Regions from separate parts of the Cupriavidus sp. LA-1 genome, predicted to be linked through region 1. Evidence: riboswitches for the same ligand, from Rfam matches in the RefSeq annotation. Region 1 holds a riboswitch; the other holds the start of a gene.
The links. A riboswitch is a leader RNA that binds a small molecule or an ion and turns the genes downstream of it on or off. The one in region 1 is predicted to bind glycine.
Positions count from the first base shown of each region.

Region 2: it holds a riboswitch for glycine, as region 1 does, so the genes downstream of both, ACZ5MJ_RS23035 (D-amino acid dehydrogenase) here and gcvT (glycine cleavage system aminomethyltransferase GcvT) in region 1, are expected to answer to the same signal.

Region 1 covers NZ_AP031387.1:3,968,843-3,978,905, reverse strand. The annotation lists gene ACZ5MJ_RS18555 (response regulator) at 1-2, opposite strand, end outside; gene ACZ5MJ_RS18550 (hypothetical protein) at 288-857, shown strand; gene ACZ5MJ_RS18545 (UvrD-helicase domain-containing protein) at 1,085-3,181, opposite strand; gene ACZ5MJ_RS18540 (glycine zipper 2TM domain-containing protein) at 3,464-3,691, shown strand; glycine riboswitch at 3,769-3,856, shown strand; glycine riboswitch at 3,878-4,003, shown strand; gene gcvT (glycine cleavage system aminomethyltransferase GcvT) at 4,098-5,225, shown strand; gene gcvH (glycine cleavage system protein GcvH) at 5,323-5,703, shown strand; gene gcvP (aminomethyl-transferring glycine dehydrogenase) at 5,804-8,734, shown strand; gene ACZ5MJ_RS18520 (L-serine ammonia-lyase) at 8,827-10,063, shown strand, end outside.
Region 2 covers NZ_AP031388.1:855,121-865,183, forward strand. The annotation lists gene ACZ5MJ_RS23030 (TonB-dependent receptor) at 1-2,084, opposite strand, end outside; glycine riboswitch at 2,293-2,391, shown strand; glycine riboswitch at 2,392-2,510, shown strand; gene ACZ5MJ_RS23035 (D-amino acid dehydrogenase) at 2,522-3,835, shown strand; gene ACZ5MJ_RS23040 (branched-chain amino acid ABC transporter permease) at 3,915-4,859, opposite strand; gene ACZ5MJ_RS23045 (branched-chain amino acid ABC transporter permease) at 4,931-5,815, opposite strand; gene ACZ5MJ_RS23050 (ABC transporter ATP-binding protein) at 5,825-6,550, opposite strand; gene ACZ5MJ_RS23055 (ABC transporter ATP-binding protein) at 6,566-7,339, opposite strand; gene ACZ5MJ_RS23060 (DUF2848 domain-containing protein) at 7,389-8,078, opposite strand; gene ACZ5MJ_RS23065 (ABC transporter substrate-binding protein) at 8,147-9,385, opposite strand; gene ACZ5MJ_RS23070 (amidase) at 9,433-10,063, opposite strand, start outside.

The sequences.
Region 1 (10,063 bases):
ATAAGCGAAGGGATCGGCATATGCCGGCGGCAAGGCCGGTGCTGGGGGCATGCGGTGCCCAACTTTACCAGCCTGCGATGCCCCCACTATGCCGGTTTTGTATCAGCGCTGATACGCAGTCCTGCCGGCCGGCAGTCCTTTGTACGCGATTGCAATGCCGGCCTGACCAAGTGCTCAAGCATTGGCGCGTGCCCTTCCCTAGCATGGACCGGCAGTTGACCCGAGCCAACCGCGGACGCCGCGCGGCACGCTGCCGCAAAGCGTGTCCGCCTTCACAGGAGAACGCCATGCCCTTCCGTCCCTCCCGCCTGCGCACCGCCTTGTCGGCGCTGGCGCTGTGCAGCGCATGCCTGCTGGCCACGCCGGCATGCGCGCTGCAAGCCGGCCCGCCGCCCGTGGGCGCGATGCCTGTGCCGCCGATCGGGCATCCAATCGGGCATCCAACCGGGCATCCAACCGGGCATCCAACCGGGCATCCAACCGGGCATCCAACCGGGCCGGCATCCGCCGAATCCCTGGGACTGAATGCCGCGCAGACGCAGCTCTGGCAGGCCGCGCACAGCGCCACGCGCGAAGCCGAGGCCCATGCGCTGGAACTGCACGCCCGCCTGCTGCGCGAGACCGCCGACGAAGCCCCCGACGCGCCGCTGCGGCCGCGCGCGCAGGCCATGGACCGCCTGCACGATGCGCTGGAGCAGGACCGCCGCGCGGTGCGCGAACGCTGGCTGGCGCTGGATGACAGCCTGGACGCAGCCCAGCGCCGGCGCCTGCACACCGCGCCTGAAGCCGCGCGCTGGCTGGGCCTGCCGCCGGCGGGCGCGATGATGATGCCGCCGCCGGGCGGACCGCAGCGCTAGGTTCGCGGCCGCCGCAAAAAAAATCGCCCCCGCACGCTCGCGCGCCGGGGGCTGAATAACAGGGAAGTTCCGGACGTGAAGTCCGGCGCGGCAGGCAGACCGGGCGGAAGCCTGCCGCAGTGCCACCGGCGCAAACCACGCGAGCAGCACAGCCGTCATGGTAAGGACGCCGGCAGCCGGCGTCTTGTCGGACTGGTAGCGGTTTGTATCGGAAGTGTTGCGCGCGTTCAGCCGGCGGCGGTCTTGCCGCCGGTGCCCAGCAGCGCCTTGAGTGCGCCGAGCCGGTCCTTGGGGCTCATCGCCGGGGTCTTGTCCACCGGCGCGGGCGCCTCTTCCAGCTTCATCTCGCCGATAAAGCGCGACGGCTGGCACGAGTAGGTGTCCCGCGCGCGCTTGCGCTTCTTGCACCAGCTGACATGCAGGCTGCGCTGGGCGCGGGTGATGCCGACATACATCAGGCGCCGCTCTTCCTCGATCTTCTCGTCGCTCATGTCCTCGTCCTCGCGGCAGTGGGGCAGGATGCCCTCTTCCACGCCGACCAGGAACACGTGCGGGTACTCCAGCCCCTTGGACGCATGCAGCGTGGACAGGCGCACCGCGTCGGGATCTTCCTCGCGGCCTTCGAGCATGCTCATCAGCGCCACGGTCTGGGTCAGTTCCAGCAGGTTCTTGCCTTCGCTGCCGAAGCCGTCGGCATTGTCGAAGCCGGTGGCTTCCTCGCCCTCGGCGCCCTCGGGCTTCGTGCCCTTGCGTTTGAGCCAGTCGAGGAATTCCAGCGTATTGGTCCAGCGCGACTGCGCCTGCCGCTCATCGAAGCTGTCGTACAGGTAGGCCTCGTAGTGGATGCCTGCCATCAGGTCGTCGAGCACCACGGTGGCAGGGTCCCTGGCCGCGCAGTCGGCCAGGCGCACCATCGATTCGCAGAACACGCGCAGCGGCTCCAGCTGGCGCGGCTGCAGCTTGCCTTCGATGCCGCCCATCATCGCCGCCTCGAACAGCGACACCTTGGCCTGGCCCGCGAAGGTGCCCAGCACTTCCAGCGTGGTATTGCCCACGCCCCGGCGCGGCGTGGTGATGGCGCGGATAAAGGCGGGATCGTCGTCGGGGTTGGCGATCAGGCGCAGGTAGGCGCAGATGTCCTTGATCTCGGCCTTGTCGAAGAAGCTCTGGCCGCCCGACAGCACATAGGGAATGCGCTCGCGCCGCAGGATCTGCTCGAACAGCCGCGCCTGGTGGTTGCCGCGGTACAGGATGGCGTAGTCGCGGAACTGCGCGCGGCGCTCGAACTTGTGCGCGGACAGGCGGAACACCACCGACTCGGCCTCGTGCTCCTCGTCGTTCATCGGGTGGATGGCGATGGGGTCGCCCATGCCGTGCTCGCTCCACAGCTTCTTGTCGAACAGCTTGGGGTTATTGGCGATGACGGCGTTGGCCGCTTCCAGGATGCGCACGGTGGAGCGGTAATTCTGCTCCAGCTTGATCACCTTCAGGTCCGGGAAGTCGGTCTGCAGCCCGCGCAGGTTGTCCAGCGTGGCGCCGCGCCAGCCATAGATGGCCTGGTCGTCGTCGCCCACCGCGGTAAACGCGGGTGCGCGCAGGTGCGAGCCGCCCGCCAGCAGCTTGAGCAGCTGGTACTGGCAGGCGTTGGTGTCCTGGTATTCGTCGACCAGAAAATAACGCAGGCGGTTCTGCCACTTGAGCTGCACCGTTTCATTGCGCGCGAACAGTTCGGCCGGCAGGCGGATCAGGTCGTCGAAATCCACTGCCTGGTAGGCGTGCAGCGTGGCCACGTAGTTGCGGTAGACCAGCGCGGCCTGGTGCTCGTCGGCATTGGCGGCCTGGGCGATCGCCGCCTCGGGATCGACCATGCCGTTCTTCCACAGCGAGATCGTGCCCTGCACGCCGCGGATCAGCTTCTTGTCGGTGGTGCCCAGCTGCTCCTGGATCAGGCCGAAGCAGTCGTCCGAATCCATGATCGAGAACTGCGGCTTCAGGCCCACGTGCTCGGCCTCCATGCGCAGGATCTGCACCCCGAGCGAGTGGAAGGTACAGACCGTCAGCTGCCTGAGCGGGATGCGCTTGCCCTCGCGCGTGGTCTTGCCCTCCATCAGCTTGCCGATGCGCTCCTGCATCTCCTTGGCGGCCTTGTTGGTAAACGTGACGGCGGCGATATGGCGCGGCTCGAAGCCCTTGTCCTCGATCAGATGCGCGATCTTCTGCGTGATCACCCGGGTCTTGCCCGAGCCCGCCCCGGCCAGCACCAGGCAAGGGCCGTCCAGGTAGCGGACGGCTTCGGATTGTGCGGAATTCAGGCCGTGGGTCATGCGGGAGTGGTTGAACAGGCGGGAATCGGGGAAAGCGGCGGCGAGTGCCGCACACGCGACATGGACGCCATGGGCGCGCGGGTTCGGCAAAGCAGACCATGCTAACACGCATGCCGGAGCCGAGTCAGTCGGCGGCTGGCGCATTCCCGGCTCCCGGAGTTTCACCGAAGTAACACTTCGTAAAGCCCGGAGCCAACCGCGCAACGCGCGCCTCTAATCAATATGCACCGATGGGCCTTGCGCCCTCCTGCATGCCCGATTGATCACACAGGAGAGCCAATAATGAGAACCCTCCAAACCCTGACTAGATTCACTCTGATTGGCGTCACCGTGGCGGCATTCGCTGGCTGCGCGGACATGACACCGAAGCAGCGGAACACGGCAATCGGCGCAGGCGTGGGTGCGGTAGGCGGCGCCGTGCTGACCGGCGGTGACGCGCTCGGCACGCTGGGCGGCGCTGCCGTTGGCGGCGTGATCGGTAACGTCACCACCAGTAACAGGCGCAGGTAGGAAAGCCGCTGACTGTGTGGCCAACAGTGCCCCCCGGGCCGCGCGTTGACAAAGCCCGGGGCCTCCCGTACATTGCGCGCATCCGACCGGGAGAGCGCGCATCGCCTGCGCCGCCGAAGGGGTATCACCCGAAAACTCTCAGGCACCATGGACTGGTCGGATCGGCATGCAACATGCACACGATGCATGCCGCACTCTGGAGAGCGGCACCCGCCATTCGTGGCGAGCGTGCCCACCGAAGGGGCGCACGAGGACCGGTTCCGCCAGGATCCGCCTTGTAATCTCTCAGGTATCGAGGACAGAGGGGTCATCCGCCGCAGCGGATTGTCACGCCACGGGCGTGACGAGCGTTGCGGCGGATGGCCCTTTTTCGTTTTCGCAAACCGAGATTGCCCCCGAGGATCCCATGACGCTCCAGGCCACGCCCCTCAACGCTATCCACCGCGCCCTCGGCGCCCGCATGGTCGACTTCGGCGGCTGGGACATGCCGGTCAACTACGGCTCCCAGATCGAAGAGCACAACGCCGTGCGCAGCGACGCCGGCATGTTCGACGTGTCGCACATGTGCGTGGTCGACCTCACCGGCGCCAATACCCGCGGCTTCCTGCGCGGCCTGCTGGCCAACAATGTCGACAAGCTGCAGACGCCGGGCAAGGCGCTCTACGCCTGCATGCTGGACCAGAAAGGCGGCGTGATCGACGACCTGATCGTCTACTTCTTTGCCGAAGACCGCTTCCGCCTGGTCGTCAACGCCAGCACCGCGCTGGGCGACATCGAATGGATCCGCGCCCGCAACGAAGCCACCGGCAGCGGCGTCACCATCACCCCGCGCCGTGAAGACGCTGCGCCCGCAGGCGTGCAGCCGCTGGCCATCGTTGCCGTGCAGGGCCCCAACGCCCGCGCCAAAGTGTGGAGCACCTTCCCCTCGACCCAGCCGTCGGACGCGCTCAAGCCCTTCAACGCCGCCGTGGTCCAGGATCCCGCCATCGGCGAGATCATGGTCGCGCGCACCGGCTACACGGGCGAAGACGGCTTCGAACTGGTGGTGCCGGCGGAAAACGTCGCCGCCGTCTGGGAAAAGCTGAACGCGGCCGGTGTGCGCCCGGCGGGCTTGGGCGCGCGCGACACGCTGCGCCTGGAAGCCGGCATGAACCTGTACGGCCAGGACATGGATATCAACACCTCGCCGCTGGACGCGGGCCTGGCCTGGACGGTGGACCTGCAGAGCGAGCGCGACTTCACCGGCAAGGCGGCGCTGGCCGCGGCCGGTTCGCGCCAGCAATTCCTCGGCCTGATCCTGCGTGACAAAGGCGGCGTCCTGCGCGCCCACCAGAAAGTGATCACCCCGGCCGGTGACGGCGAAATCACCAGCGGCACCTTCAGCCCGTCGCTGTCCCAGTCGATCGCCTTTGCCCGCCTGCCGAAGGACGTCGCCGTGGGCGATACGGTGCAGGTGGAGATCCGCGACCGCAAACTCAACGCGACTGTGGTTAAACTGCCGTTTGTGCGTAATGGCAAGGCACTCGTGAGCTAAGGGGAAAACCCGCTCACCCAACGGTCGCCCTCGCCTGCCGGCAACTGCCGGGCAGGCATCACCCAACAAGAAACGAATCTGTATCCGGAGAACCTTCATGAACTTCCCCGCTGACCTGAAGTACACCGAGTCGCATGAGTGGGTACGCGTCGAAGCCGACGGCACGCTCACCATCGGCATCACCGACCACGCGCAGGACGCGCTGGGCGACATCGTCTTCCTGGAACTGCCCGAAGTGGGCAAGTCGGTCGGTGCCGGTGACGCGCTGGCAGTGGTGGAATCGGTGAAGGCCGCTTCCGACATCTACGCCCCGGTGGCCGGCGAAGTGATCGCCGTCAACGAGGCCGCCACGGCCGCGCCGGAAAGCGTCAACGCCAACGCCTTCGACGCGTGGCTGTTCAAGCTCAAGCCGGCCAACGGCGACGACGTCAACGGCCTGATGTCGGCCGACGCCTACAAGGCCAGCGTCGGCGCCTGACGCCGGCGGCGCCGGTCCAGCCATGGACCGGCCACTGCAGACTGACGCGCGCCGTCCCGGCTGACCACCGGCCGGCGCGCCCCCCACGAGGTTCTTGCCCATGAACGCCCCGCTTCCCATGAACGCCGCCCAAGTGAACCGGCCTACGCTGGCCGAACTGGAGGCGCGCGACGCCTTCGCCGCCCGCCATATCGGCCCCGATACCCCCGAACAGCAGCACATGCTGAAGGTGCTGGGCTATGACAGCCGCGCCGCGCTGATCGACGCCGTCATTCCCGCCGCCATCCGCCGCCGCGACGGCATGCCGATGGGCGAGTTCACCGAGCCGCTGAGCGAGGAAGCCGCGCTGGCCAAGCTGCGCGGGCTGGCCGGCAAGAACAAGGTCCTGAAGAGCTTTATCGGCCAGGGCTATTACAACACCGTCACGCCCGGCGTCATCCTGCGCAATATCTTCGAGAACCCGGCCTGGTACACCGCCTACACGCCCTACCAGCCCGAAATCTCGCAAGGCCGCCTGGAAGCGATGCTGAACTTCCAGCAGATGGTCACCGACCTGACCGGGCTGGATATCGCCAACGCGTCGATGCTGGACGAAGGCACCGCCGCGGCCGAGGCGATGACGCTGCTGCAGCGCGTGAACAAGCACGACTCCGACACCTTCTACGTGGCCGACGACGTGCTGCCGCAGACGCTGGAAGTGGTACGCACGCGCGCCCTGCCGTTGGGCATCGAGGTCAAGGTCGGCCCCGCCGCCGAAGCCGCCGCGGCCAACGCCTTCGGCGTGCTGCTGCAGTACCCGGGCGTGAACGGCGACGTCAACGACTACCGCACCATCGCCGACGCCGTGCACGCCGCCGGCGGCCTGGTGGTGGCTGCCGCCGACCTGCTGGCGCTGACGCTGATCGCCGCGCCGGGCGAATGGGGTGCCGACGTGGCCGTGGGCAACTCGCAGCGCTTCGGCGTGCCGCTGGGCTTTGGCGGCCCGCACGCTGGTTACATGGCGGTGAAGGACGCGTTCAAGCGCTCGATGCCGGGCCGCCTGGTGGGCGTCACCATCGATGCCCAGGGCAACAAGGCCTACCGCCTGGCACTGCAGACGCGCGAGCAGCATATCCGCCGCGAGAAGGCGACGTCGAACATCTGTACCGCGCAGGTGCTGCTGGCCGTGATGGCCTCGATGTATGCCGTCTACCACGGCCCGCAAGGCCTCAAGCGCATCGCGCAGCGCGTGCATCGCCTGACCGCGACGCTGGCCGCCGGCCTGCAGGCGCTGGGCTTCGCGCGCGCCAACGCCAGCTTCTTCGACACGCTGACGCTGGAAACCGGCTTCAATACCGATGCCATCCATGCCGCGGCCACCGCGCGCGGCATCAACCTGCGCCATATCAGCGCCACGCGCGTCGGCATCTCGCTGGACGAAACCGCCAGCCGTGCCGACGTGGTCGCGCTGTGGGAAGTCTTCACGCAGGGCAAGCCGCTGCCCGCCGAACTGGACTTCGACAAGCTCGAGGCCGCCGCGCAGGATGCCTTCCCGCCGGCGCTGGCGCGCACCAGCGCGTACCTGACCCACCCGGTCTTCAACACGCACCACGCCGAGCACGAGATGCTGCGCTACCTGCGCATGCTGGCCGACAAGGACCTGGCGCTGGACCGCACCATGATCCCGCTGGGTTCGTGCACGATGAAGCTGAACGCCACCAGCGAGATGATCCCGGTGACCTGGCCCGAATTCAGCCAGATCCACCCGTTTGCGCCGCTGGACCAGACCGTCGGCTACCGCGAGATGATCGACCAGCTCGAGGCCATGCTGTGCGCCGCCACCGGCTATGCCGCGGTCAGCCTGCAGCCCAACGCCGGCTCGCAGGGCGAGTACGCGGGCCTCTTGATCATCCATGCCTACCATGCCAGCCGCGGCGAGAGCCATCGCGACATCTGCCTGATCCCGTCGTCGGCGCACGGCACCAACCCGGCGTCGGCGCAGATGGCCGGCATGAAGGTGGTGGTGGTGGCCTGCGACGAGAACGGCAACGTCGACCTGCAGGACCTGGCGAAGAAGGCCGAGCAGCACAGCAAGAACCTGGCGGCGATCATGATCACCTACCCGTCCACGCACGGCGTGTTCGAGCAGGGCGTGCAGCAGATCTGCGAGATCGTGCACCAGCACGGCGGCCAGGTCTACGTCGACGGCGCCAACATGAACGCCATGGTCGGCACCGCCGCGCCGGGCCAGTTCGGCGGCGACGTGTCGCACCTGAACCTGCACAAGACCTTCTGCATCCCGCACGGCGGCGGCGGCCCGGGCGTGGGCCCGGTCGCGGTCGGCGCGCACCTGGCTGACTTCCTGCCCAACCAGGACAGCGTGGGCTACCGCCGCGACGAGCGCGGCATCGGCGGCGTGTCGGCGGCACCGTTCGGCTCGGCCAGCATCCTGCCGATCTCGTGGATGTATATCGCGATGATGGGTTCGGCCGGCCTGACCGCCGCCACCGAGAACGCAATCCTGGCGGCCAACTACGTGGCCAAGCGCCTGGCGCCGTACTACCCGGTGCTTTACACGGGCCAGCACGACCTGGTCGCGCACGAGTGCATCCTGGACCTGCGCCCGCTGCAGAAGGACACCGGCATCAGCAACGAGGACGTGGCCAAGCGCCTGATGGACTACGGCTTCCACGCGCCGACCATGAGCTTCCCGGTGCCGGGCACGCTGATGATCGAGCCGACCGAGAGCGAGGCCCTGCACGAGCTGGACCGCTTTATCGACGCGATGATTGCGATCCGCCAGGAAATCGGCCGCGTCGCCGACGGCACCTTCGACCGCGAGGACAACCCGCTCAAGCACGCGCCGCACACCGCCGCGGTGGTGACCGCCAACGAGTGGACCCGCCAGTACACGCGCGAGGAAGCCGCCTACCCGGTGGCATCGCTGCGCACACAGAAGTACTGGCCGCCGGTCGGCCGTGCCGACAACGTGTACGGCGACCGCAACCTGTTCTGCGCGTGCGTGCCGGTCAGCGACTACGTGGTCGACTAAGCCGGTAACCCGGCAAGAGACTATGCTCTACTCAGGGCGCCGCACAACGCGGCGCCCGCCGGCCTAGCCCGGCGCCACTCTGGAGGCCGTTCGTGGCAGTCAGCGTTTTCGATCTGTTCAAGGTGGGCATCGGTCCGTCGAGCTCACATACCGTGGGCCCGATGCGCGCGGCCCTGATGTTTGCGCAGGGGCTGGAGCGCGACGGCCTGCTGCCGCAGGTGGGCAGCGTGCGCGCCGAGTTGTACGGGTCGCTCGGCGCCACCGGCAAGGGCCACGGCACCGACAAGGGCGTGATCCTCGGCCTGATGGGCGAGGCGCCCGACACCATCGATCCCGATTCGATCGACACGCGCCTGGCCGCGCTGCGCGCCAGCCGCGCGCTGTCGCTGCTGGGCCGGCATATCGTGCCCTTCGTCGAGAAAGAGCACATCGCCTTCTACCGGCGCGAGGCCATGGCCGAGCATCCCAACGGCATGAAGTTCCATGCCTTCGACGCCAGCGGCGCGACGCTGCGCGAGGCGCGCTACCTGTCGGTCGGCGGCGGCTTCGTGGTGACCGCGGGCGCACCCAATACGCAGTTGCTCAAGGCCGCGCAGCAGCTGCCGCACCCGTTCCGCAGCGGCAAGGACATGCTGGAAATGGCCACCGCCAGCGGCAAGAGCATCGCGCGGCTGATGATGGAAAACGAGCTGACCTGGCGCAGCGAGGCGGAAGTCACCAGCGGCCTGCTGCATATCTGGGAGGTGATGCAGGCGTGCGTCGCGCGCGGCTGCCGCACCGACGGCGAGTTGCCGGGGCCGTTCAAGGTCAAGCGGCGCGCGCCCGAACTGTTCCGCAGCCTGACCGAACGCGCCGAGCGCACCCTGTCCGACCCGCTCTCGGTGATGGACTGGGTCAACCTGTACGCCATCGCCGTCAATGAAGAAAATGCCGCCGGCGGGCGCGTGGTCACCGCGCCGACCAACGGCGCCGCGGGCATCATCCCGGCGGTGCTGCACTACTACGACCGCTTCGTGCCCGGCGCAAACGCGCAGGGCGTGGTCGACTTCCTGCTGACCGCGGGCGCGATCGGGCTGCTGTACAAGCTCAATGCGTCGATCTCCGGCGCCGAAGTCGGCTGCCAGGGCGAGGTCGGCGTGGCGTGTTCGATGGCTGCTGGCGCGCTGGCCGCGGTGCAGGGCGGCAGCCCGGCGCAGGTGGAGAACGCCGCCGAGATCGGCATGGAGCACAACCTGGGCCTAACCTGCGACCCGGTCGGCGGGCTGGTGCAGATCCCGTGCATCGAGCGCAACGCGATGGCCTCGGTCAAGGCGGTCAACGCCGCGCGCA
Region 2 (10,063 bases), on a different replicon from region 1:
TCGAGCGTATTGTACTGCCGGCCCGAATAGGTCATCGCCAGCGTGCCTGCCCACGCCGGCGTGATGCGATAAGTGCCGACGAGGTTGGCGCGCCACTTGGGGATGCGGTAGAAGTACTTGCCCACCGAGGCCGGGTTGTTGGCATTCTCCAGCGTCTTCGAATGGTTGTAGGCGCCGCTGGCCGACAGGTCGAAACCGCTGACGAGTACATCGCGCGCGTCATAGGCCAGTTCGATGCCGCGGGTACGCACGCGGTCCACGTTCTGGAAGCTGGTGACGGTCGGGAATACCGTGGTGTTGGTCTGGCTGACCAGGGCATCGCGGATATCGTCCTCATACACCGAGACCCGGAAGAACGACGAATCCACCGTGCGCTCGAAGGTCAGGTCCTTCGAGAACGATCGCTCCGGCCGCAGGTTCGGATCGTTGTTGATCAGCGAGGTCCCGGTGATGCGGCCCTGGAACAGCTCGCTGACGGTCGGGTAGCGATAGGCCTTGCCCAGCGACAGCCGGCCCAGCCATTCCTGCCCCAAGGCCTTCTCCAGCGCCAGCTTGGGCGACCAGTTGGATTCGCTGCGCACCGGGTAGCCGATATCCACGCCGGGCTGGCTGCGGCTGCCGTCATAGGCGCGCCAGTGTTCGTAGCGCACGCCGGGGATCAGCTTCCAGTCCCCGGCGAAGTACCAGGCGTCCTGCGCGTAGAGCGCCTGGGTCTCGGTCTTGCCGGCAAATGCGTTGTTGAAGGCGGTGATGGTGGCCGCCTGCCAGTCCGAGGTGTTGTAGGTGGTGTTGGTCAGCCGGTAGTTGTCATAGTGGTAGCCGAACGTGATCCAGTGCCCGCCCTGCAACTGCTGCGGGCGGTAGTCGGCCTTGAGGTCAAGCGTGCGCCAGCCGGTGCCGTCGCCATAGGTCACGGTGCCCGGCCCGCTGCCGACGGTGCTGGCGCTGCGGCTGATGTCCTTGCTGACATCGAACAGCGACGCCACGCCCGAGAAATTCCAGCCGGTCTCGTTGCGCGTGCGCAGCGACAGCCCGTAGAGCCAGCGCGCGTCCTCGCCATTGCTCGGGGCGAACGCGTTGGCGGGAATCGAATACTGATAGCCGCCGATATTCACGGGACCGCTCGACACCACGTTGCCATTGGCATCGCGCAGGTAGCTGCCGGTGGCGCTGGAGCGGTCCTGCTGCCAGTAGGCCGCGGTGAACTGGGCCTGCAGCGTGTTGGTGATGTCGTAGCCGAGCTTGAGCTTGAGCTGGTCCTGCACCGTGTGCGTGACACCCTCGCTGTTCACGCCCATCACCACGCGGTCGCGGCCGGTCTGGTCCTGATCGAAATAGGCACCGGTGACCGGCGTTGCCCCGGCGCCCGCGCGACTGGTCGAGCGCGGCGCGGTATAGAAGCTCAGCGGCTGGCTCTTGCTGTCCTGCCGGTCGACGCTGACCAGCCACGAGAACGGGCCGACGCGGTCGCCCACATAGGCGTTGGCGTGGACCCCGTTGAAGTTGTCGTGCGTGCCGTACAGGCTGAAGCGCTGCGTGAAAAGCTGCACGCTGGCGTCACCCTCGAACTTCTGCGGCGTGCGCGTGGTGATCAGCACCGTCGCGCCGAGCGAGTTGCCGGGATACAGGGCCGAATACGGGCCGTACAGCACGTCCATGCGCTCGATCTCGGCGGCATTGACCAGCGACCAGCGCGGCGGGAAGCTGAAGTCCGAGCCCAGCAGGTTGGACAGCAGCAGGCCATCGGCATAGACCAGCCCCCGCGCCGACTGGCGCGAGCTGGTGCTGCGCACCGAGATGATCGAGTTCATATCGCCGATAAAGCGCTTGCGTACGGCGAGGTTGGGCGCGTATTTGAGGGCGTCTTCCGTATTGACCACATTGAAGTCGGCCATGCGGGTGCCGCTGATGCCGTAGGCTGGCGAGGGCGTGTTGGGCGGTACGGCCGGCGTCTCGCCGCGTTCTGACTTGGCCGAGACCACCACCTCCTGCAGCGGCTCGGGCGCGTCCACCGCCTGGGCGGCGGCAACGGCTGGGCCCATCAGCACCGCCGAGACGGCGAGTGCAATACGATTCTTCTTCACTGGAAAACCTTGTTGTCGTCTTTTTTTGGCTTGCTCCGCCTGTGCGAAGCATCAGGCGCTTCTCCCCGAGAGCGAGCGCTGACATTTTATGGGGCATGGCGGCGCGGGCCGATGCGACATAGCGACGCGGGCAGCACGTCACCCTAGCGTTTACCCGTATATCCAATGCCAGGCCATGTCACTACATTGCCCGGATTGGCGTCAAGCCAATGTGATGCAGGGAGAGACTGCCGCGGCGCCCGCCGCGGACAGCGCCGAAGGAGCAACCGCCCCGGAAACTCTCAGGCAAAAGGACCGGCATCACCAGTCAGTGCACTCTGAAGAATGCCGGACGCTATCGTCCGCCGGCATACCGAAGGAGCAAGCGCGCCCCGCCCTCGCGGCCGGGTGTCGTGAATCTCTCAGGTCCAGAACAGAGGGGGCGTCCGTCACGCATATTGCGTCCGGGCTCCCACCATCGACGTTCCTGGAACCTGCAGATCATGAAATCAATCGCTGTCATCGGCGGTGGCATCACGGGTGTCACCACGGCCTACGCGTTGGCCAAGCGCGGATTTTCCGTCACGCTGTTCGAACGGCACCGCTATGCCGCCATGGAGACCTCGTTCGCCAACGGCGGGCAGCTGTCGGCCTCCAACGCCGAGGTCTGGACCCACTGGTCCACCATCGTCAAGGGCATGAAATGGATGCTGCGCAACGATGCCCCGCTGCTGGTCAATCCCCGGCCGAGCTGGCACAAGCTGTCGTGGTTCGCCGAGTTCATCGCTTCGATCCCCCACTACCGCCGCAACACCGTCGAGACCGCGCGCCTGGCCATCGCCGCGCGTGAGCATCTGTTCGCCTGGGCGGCGCAGGAAGGCATCGACTTCGACCTGAAGAAAGAAGGCATTCTCCATATCTACCGCGACAAGGCCGGTTTCGAGCATGCCGGCCGGGTCTCGGCGCTGCTGGCGCAGGGCGGGCTGGAACGGCGCGCCGTGACGCCCGAGGAGATGCGCGCGATCGAGCCGACGCTGGCGGGGTCGTACTACGGCGGCTACTTCACCGAGAGCGATTCGACCGGGGACATCCACAAGTTCACCAGCGGCCTGGCCGCGGCCATCGACCGGCTGGGCGTGCGCTGCCGCTATGGCCAGGATGTGCGCGCGGTGAAGACCGACGGCAGGCGCGCCACCGTGACCGTGCAAGACGGCGCCGCTACGGCCAGCTCCAGCTTCGACGGCGCCGTGATCTGCGCCGGCACAGCCAGCCGCGCGCTGGCCGCGGGACTGGGCGACCGCGTCAACATCTATCCGGTCAAGGGCTACTCGATCACGGTCAACCTGACCGACGCGGCCAGCCGCGCCGCCGCACCGGTGGTGAGCCTGCTCGACGATGAAACCAAGCTGGTCACCAGCCGCCTGGGCGACGACCGCTTCCGCGTGGCCGGCACCGCCGAGTTCAACGGCTACAACCGCGATATCCGCGCCGACCGCATCCGCCCGCTGGTGGAATGGGTGCAGCAGTGCTTCCCCGGCGTCAGCACGCGCAGCGTGGTGCCGTGGGCCGGGCTGCGGCCGATGATGCCGGACATGCTGCCGCGCGTGGGGCGCGGGCGTGCGGCCTGCATCTTCTATAACACCGGGCACGGGCACCTCGGGTGGACCTTGTCGGCGGTGACGGCGGATATGGTGGCGGGGGTGGTGGACCAGCATCTTGGCGCCAAGGTGGCGGTCGCGCCGGGTGCGGCGCTGGCATTGGCGAAGGCCTGAGCCTGAGGTCGCGGATGTTTTCTCCCCTCTCCCATTTATGGGAGAGGGGAGAAAACCAGTGGCGTAAGCGGGTTTTGCCTCATCCAGGGCGTCGCCCCAGACTGCCCACAATCCCCTTGCGGAACGCCAGCACGCACACGATGAAGATGATGCCGGTTACCATCGACACCGATTCACCGAGCCCGTTGAACCACTCGATGCCCGTCGCTGACCCGAGGTAGCTGCCCAGCTCCCCAAGCTTGTTCTCCAGCGCCACCACCACGAAGGCGCCGACGATCGGGCCGGTGAGCGTGCCGAGCCCGCCCAGCAGCGTCATCAGGATGACCATGCCGGACATCGACCAGTGCACGTCGCTGAGCGTCTCGAAGCCCAGCACCAGCGCCTTGACCGAACCGGCCAGCCCCGACAGCGCCGCCGACAGCACGAAGGCGGTCAGCTTGAAGCGGTCGACGTCATAGCCCAGCGACACCGCGCGCGGCTCGTTCTCCTTGATCGCCTTCAGGATCTGGCCGAACGGCGAATGCACCGTGCGCACGATCAGCGCGAAGGCGGCCACGATGATCACCAGCGCCACGTAGTACAGCGTCAGGTCGTCCGACAGCGGCAGCACGCCAAAGAGCTTGCCGCGCGGAATGCCCTGCAGGCCGTCCTCGCCGCCGGTAAAGGGCGCCTGCAGGCAGATGAAGAACAGCATCTGCGCCAGCGCCAGCGTGATCATCGAGAAGTAGATGCCCTGGCGGCGGATGGCCAGCGAGCCCACCACGTAGCCGATCAGCGCGCCCGTGCCGGTGCCCAGGACCAGGCCGATCTCGGGCGTCACGCCCCAGACCTTCATCGCATGGCCGGCCGCATAGCCGGCACCGCCGAAGAAGGCCGCATGGCCGAACGAGAGCAGCCCGGTATAGCCGATCAGCAGGTTGAAGGCGCACGCAAACAGCGCGAAACACAGCACCTTGAGCACGAATACCGGATACGCACCGGCCAGCGGCGCGGCCAGCAGGCACGCCAGCACCACGCCGTACATCACCTGCCCTGGCAGGCGCCCCGCCACCTGCTGCTGCCGCACGCCGATTGCGGCGATAGATTGTCCGCTCATCACTTCTCCTTTCCGAACAGCCCTGCCGGGCGCAACCACAGCACCACCACCATGATGACGAAGACCACGGTGGACGATGCTTCCGGGTACAACACCTTGGTCAGCCCTTCGATCACGCCCAGCCCCAGGCCGGTCAGGATCGCTCCCATGATCGAGCCCATGCCGCCGATCACCACCACCGCAAACACGACGATGATCAGGTTCTGCCCCATCAGCGGCGATACCTGCATGACGGGTGCCGCCAGCACCCCGGCAAACGCAGCCAGCGCCACGCCGAAGCCGTAGGTCAGCGTCACCATCAACGGCACGTTGACGCCGAAGGCCTCGACCACCTTGGGGTTCTCGGTGCCGGCGCGCAGGTAGGCGCCCAGCCTGGTCTTCTCGATCACGTACCAGGTCGACAGGCAGACCGCCAGCGATGCCCCAACCACCCACACGCGGTAATTGGGCAAGCGCATGAAGCCGAGATCGGAAGCGCCCTGCAGCGCTTCGGGCGGAGAATAAGGCAGCCCGGACACGCCATAGACCGAGCGGAAGATGCCTTCGACCACCAGCGTGATGCCGAGCGTCAGCAGCAGGCCGTAGATAGGGTCGAGCTTGTAGATCCAGCGCAGCATGGTCTTCTCGATCCCCACACCCAGCGCGGCCACCACCAGCGGCGACAGCAGCAGCATCGCCCAGTAGCTGAGCCCCGCATAGGCCATGCCGGCCCAGGCCAGCACCGCGCCCAGCATGAAGAGCGCGCCGTGCGCAAAGTTGATGACGTTCAGCAGCCCGAAGATGACCGCCAGGCCCAGGCTCAGCATGGCGTAGAAGGCGCCGTTGACTAGCCCCAGCAGCAACTGCGACAGCAGCGCCGGGAACGGGATTTCAAACAAGGTCATGGGTGCTCCTCATACGCCCAGCAATTCATGCAGCACCGGCATCCTGGCCTGCAGCTCGCTGGCCGCGAAGCGTTCGACGATGCTGCCGTGCTCCATCACGTAGAAGCGGTCCGCCAGTGGCGCGGCGAAGCGGAAGTTCTGCTCCACCATCACCACCGTGTACCCCTTCTGCTTGAGCATCAGGATCATGCGCGCCAGCGCCTGCACGATCACCGGTGCCAATCCTTCCGAGATTTCATCGAGCAGCAGCAGGTTGGCGCCGGTGCGCAGGATGCGCCCGACCGCCAGCATCTGCTGCTCGCCGCCCGACAGGCGCGTGCCCTGGCTCTGGCGGCGCTCCTTCAGGTTGGGAAACATCTCGTAGATGTCGGCCTCGCTCATGCCCTTGCTGGTGTCGGCGCCCTTGAGCACCGGCGGCAGCATCAGGTTCTCTTCGCATGAGAGGCTGGAGAAGATGGCCCGCTCTTCGGGGCAATAGCCGATGCCGTAGTGCGCGATCTTGTGCGTCGGCAGGCTGATGGTCTCCTGGCCATTGACCCTGATCGAGCCCTTGCGCGCGCCGGTCAGGCCCATGATCGCGCGCAGCGTGGTGGTGCGCCCGGCGCCGTTGCGGCCCAGCAGCGTGACCACTTCGCCGCGGTTCACGGTCAGGTCCACGCCGTGCAGGATGTGCGATTCGCCGTACCAGGCGTGCAGGTCCTTGATTTCCAGCGCGGGAGTATTGGATGTGCTCATCGTGTCGTCCCTGGCTCAGTGCGCGCCCTGCAGTTCCGCGTCGGCGGTGCCCATGTAGGCCTCCATCACGCGCGGGTCCTTCGACACTTCCGCATACGGGCCTTCGGCCAGGATCGCGCCACGCTGCAGCACCGTGATCTTGTCGGCGATCGACGACACCACGCTCATGTTGTGCTCCACCATCAGGATGGTGCGGCCCGCCGAGACCTTCCTGATCAGCTGCGTGACGCGGTCCACGTCCTCGTGGCCCATGCCCTGGGTGGGTTCGTCGAGCAGCATCAGCTCGGGCTCCATCGCCAGCGTGGTGGCGATCTCCAGCGCGCGCTTGCGCCCGTACGGCAGGTTCACCGTCAGCGTGTGCGCGAACTCGGTCAGGCCGACCTGTTCGAGCAGCTCCATGGCGCGCTCGTTGAGCACCTCGAGCGAGCGCTCGCTGCGCCAGAACTGGTATGCCGTACCGAGTTGCCGCTGCAGCCCGATGCGCACGTTCTCCATCACCGTCATGTGCGGGAACACCGCCGAGATCTGGAACGAGCGGATCACGCCGCGCCGCGCGATCTGCGCGGGCTTGTCGCGGGTGATATCGATGCCATTGAAAAGGATGGTGCCGGTGGTCGGCTCCAGGAACTTGGTGAGCAGGTTGAAGCAGGTCGTCTTGCCGGCGCCGTTGGGGCCGATCAAGGCATGGATCGACCCACGGCGCACCCGCAGGTTGACGCCGCTCACCGCGGTAAAGCCACGGAAGGCCTTGCCGAGGTTGCGGGTCTCTAGTATCAGGTCGTGGTGCATGGACGTGACTCCGTGGCGCTGCCTGTTCGGTTGGGATGGCGCGGCATGCTCAGCCCGCGACGGGCAGCGCCGCGACCGCGTAGGCGTGGCGCAACGTGCGCCCCAGCACCGGGTCTTCCAGCTCGATCTCGAAGCGCTCGGCCGGGCGGATGCCGCCGATGGCGGGCAGCGTGCCGCACAGCATCGCCGAGCCTTCGCCAAAGTCGCCGCCATGGCCGCTGAAGCGCTCCAGCAGGTCCGCCGGCGAGCGCATGGCGGTCACCGGGCCCTGCTGATACAGCACGCGTTCGCCGTCGATGGTGGCGTAGGAGCGCAGCACCAGCTGATCCCAGTGGCCTTCCACCTCGGCAAGGCGCCACAAGGCCGAAGCACAGGGCTTCTCGCACATCTGCTTGGACACGGTGATGCCGTAGGTCTCGGCTTCGCGGTCGGTATGGTCCGAGGCAATACCCACCAGGATTTCATCGCCGTCCCTGACCAGCAGGAACTCGGCTTCGCCGCTGCTGGCCTCGCCGCTGACCTGGATTTCCGGGGCCGGGCCCAGGCGTTGCGCGGCGACGCGGTAGAACACCGGCGTATAGGGCGGGCGCTTCACGCCCAGTTCTTCCAGTTCACGGATATGGGCTTCCATGGCTTCGACATCGCGGCCGGTCCAGCCCGCCACGATGAGCTGGTGGATGGTGACGGTGCGCTGCGATTTGCCCTGGCGGCTGTCGAGTTCAAAGGTAAGGGTCTTCATGATCGGTTGCTCTCTGCAATGGGGGGCGAGTGCCGGCTGGCATGCCGGCCTCCGTGAGGGATGTGGGCCTACTTCCTGACCAGCGGGCAAGTGCTTGCGCTGAGCGGGCGGAACGCTTCGCTCGCGGGAATCACGCTCTTGATCTTGTAGTAGTCCCACGGGCGCCTGGACTCCTGCGGCCGCTTCACTTCGACCAGGTACATGTCGTGCACCATCAGGCCGTCGGCGCGGATCGTGCCGTTCCTGGCAAAGAAGTCATTGACCGGGGTTGCGCGCATGCGGGCCAGCACGGCATCGCTGTCGTCGGTGCGCGCGGCCTGGATCGCCTTCAGGTAGTGCGTGGTCGACGAGTACACGCCGGCATGCACCAGGGTCGGCATGCGCCCGGTCTTCTCGAAGAAGCGTTGCGACCAGGCGCGCGTGGCGTCGTCGCGGTCCCAGTAGAACGATGTCGTCAGCGTCATGCCCTGGGCGGCCTGCAGTCCCAGGCTGTGGATATCGCTGATGAACATGTGCAGCCCGGCCAGCTTCTGCTTGCCCGCGGTGTTGATGCCGAAGTCCGCGGCGGTCTTGATTGCATTGACCGTGTCGGCACCGGCATTGGCCAGCCCGATCACCTTCGCGCCCGAGGCCTGCCCCTGCAGCAGGTAGGACGACAGGTCGGCCGAGTTGATCGGATGCTTTGCCTTCCCCTTCAGGGTGCCGCCGACACTGGACAAGGCCTCGGTACCGTCCTTCTCCAGCGATGCGCCCAGAGCGTAGTCGACCGTCAGGAAGTACCAGCTGTTGTCGCCGCGCCGGGCCAGCGCCTTGACCGTGTTGGCGGCGAAGGCGTACGTGTCGTACGAGTACTGGATGGTGTAGGGCGAGCAGTCTTCATTGCTCAGGCGCGTGGTGCCGGCCCCGCTGGCGATGACGATCTTGTGCTTGAGCTTGCCCAGGTTGGAAACGGCCAGCGCGACCGAAGACGGCAGCGCGTCCTGGATCACGTCGACCTTCTGGTTGTCGAACCAGCCGCGCGCCAGCGTGGCGGCGACGTCGGTCTTGTTCTGGTGGTCCGCGCTGACCACCTGGATGGGGGCACCCAGCACCTTGCCGCCAAAGTCGTCCACCGCCATCTGCGCGGCCACCACCGAGCCCTTGCCGCCGATGTCGGAAAAGATCGACGACATATCGGTCAGCACACCGATCCTGACCACGCCGTCGCTGATGGAGGCCGGGATGGGGGCCGGGTCGGCCGCGGCAGCCGTCGCCGCGAACAGGGTGGCGCAGGCCAGTACGGCGGCGCCGGTACGGATATCAGGCATTGTTGTCTCCACTGTAGTTATGGGTACTTCTGTACTGCTGCGCGTGCTCAGCCCCGTTCGTGCCGCAATGCCGCCTCAATGCCCATGCCGATGGCCAGCAGCCTGCGGTCGGACAAGTGGCGCCCGAACAGCATCAGTCCCACCGGCGCGTCGCCCGGGCGATGGCACGGCACCGACAGCGCGCACAGGTCGAGCATGTTGGCAATGGCCGGGTTGCGCAGCAGCAGCCGATTGGTGCTGAAGAAGGCTTCGTCGTCGTCCAGGTCGGCAATGCGCGGCGCCACGACCGGCACGGTGGGCAGGACCACGGCGTCAAAGCCGGCCAGCTCGGCATCGGCCTGCCGGCACAGCTCGCCCCGGCGCTGCAGCATGCGCAGGTAGTCGGCGGCGCGCTGCCCTTCTGCCAGCCGGATGCGCGACAGCACGCGCGGGTCATAGCGATCGGACTGATCAGCCAGCAGGCTGCCGTGCCAGGCACTGGCTTCCGCGGCGACCAGGCCGCCGTTGGTGCCGATGCCGGCCAGCTGGTTCCAGCTGTCGAAGCTCACGTCCCGCAGCAGCGCGCCCGCCGCCGACAGCCGGCGCAGCGTGCGGCTGAAGACCTCGGCCACCTCGTCCGACATGCCGTCCAGCACCAGGCCGGTGGGCACCGCCAGGCGCAGCCCGGCCAGCGGCACC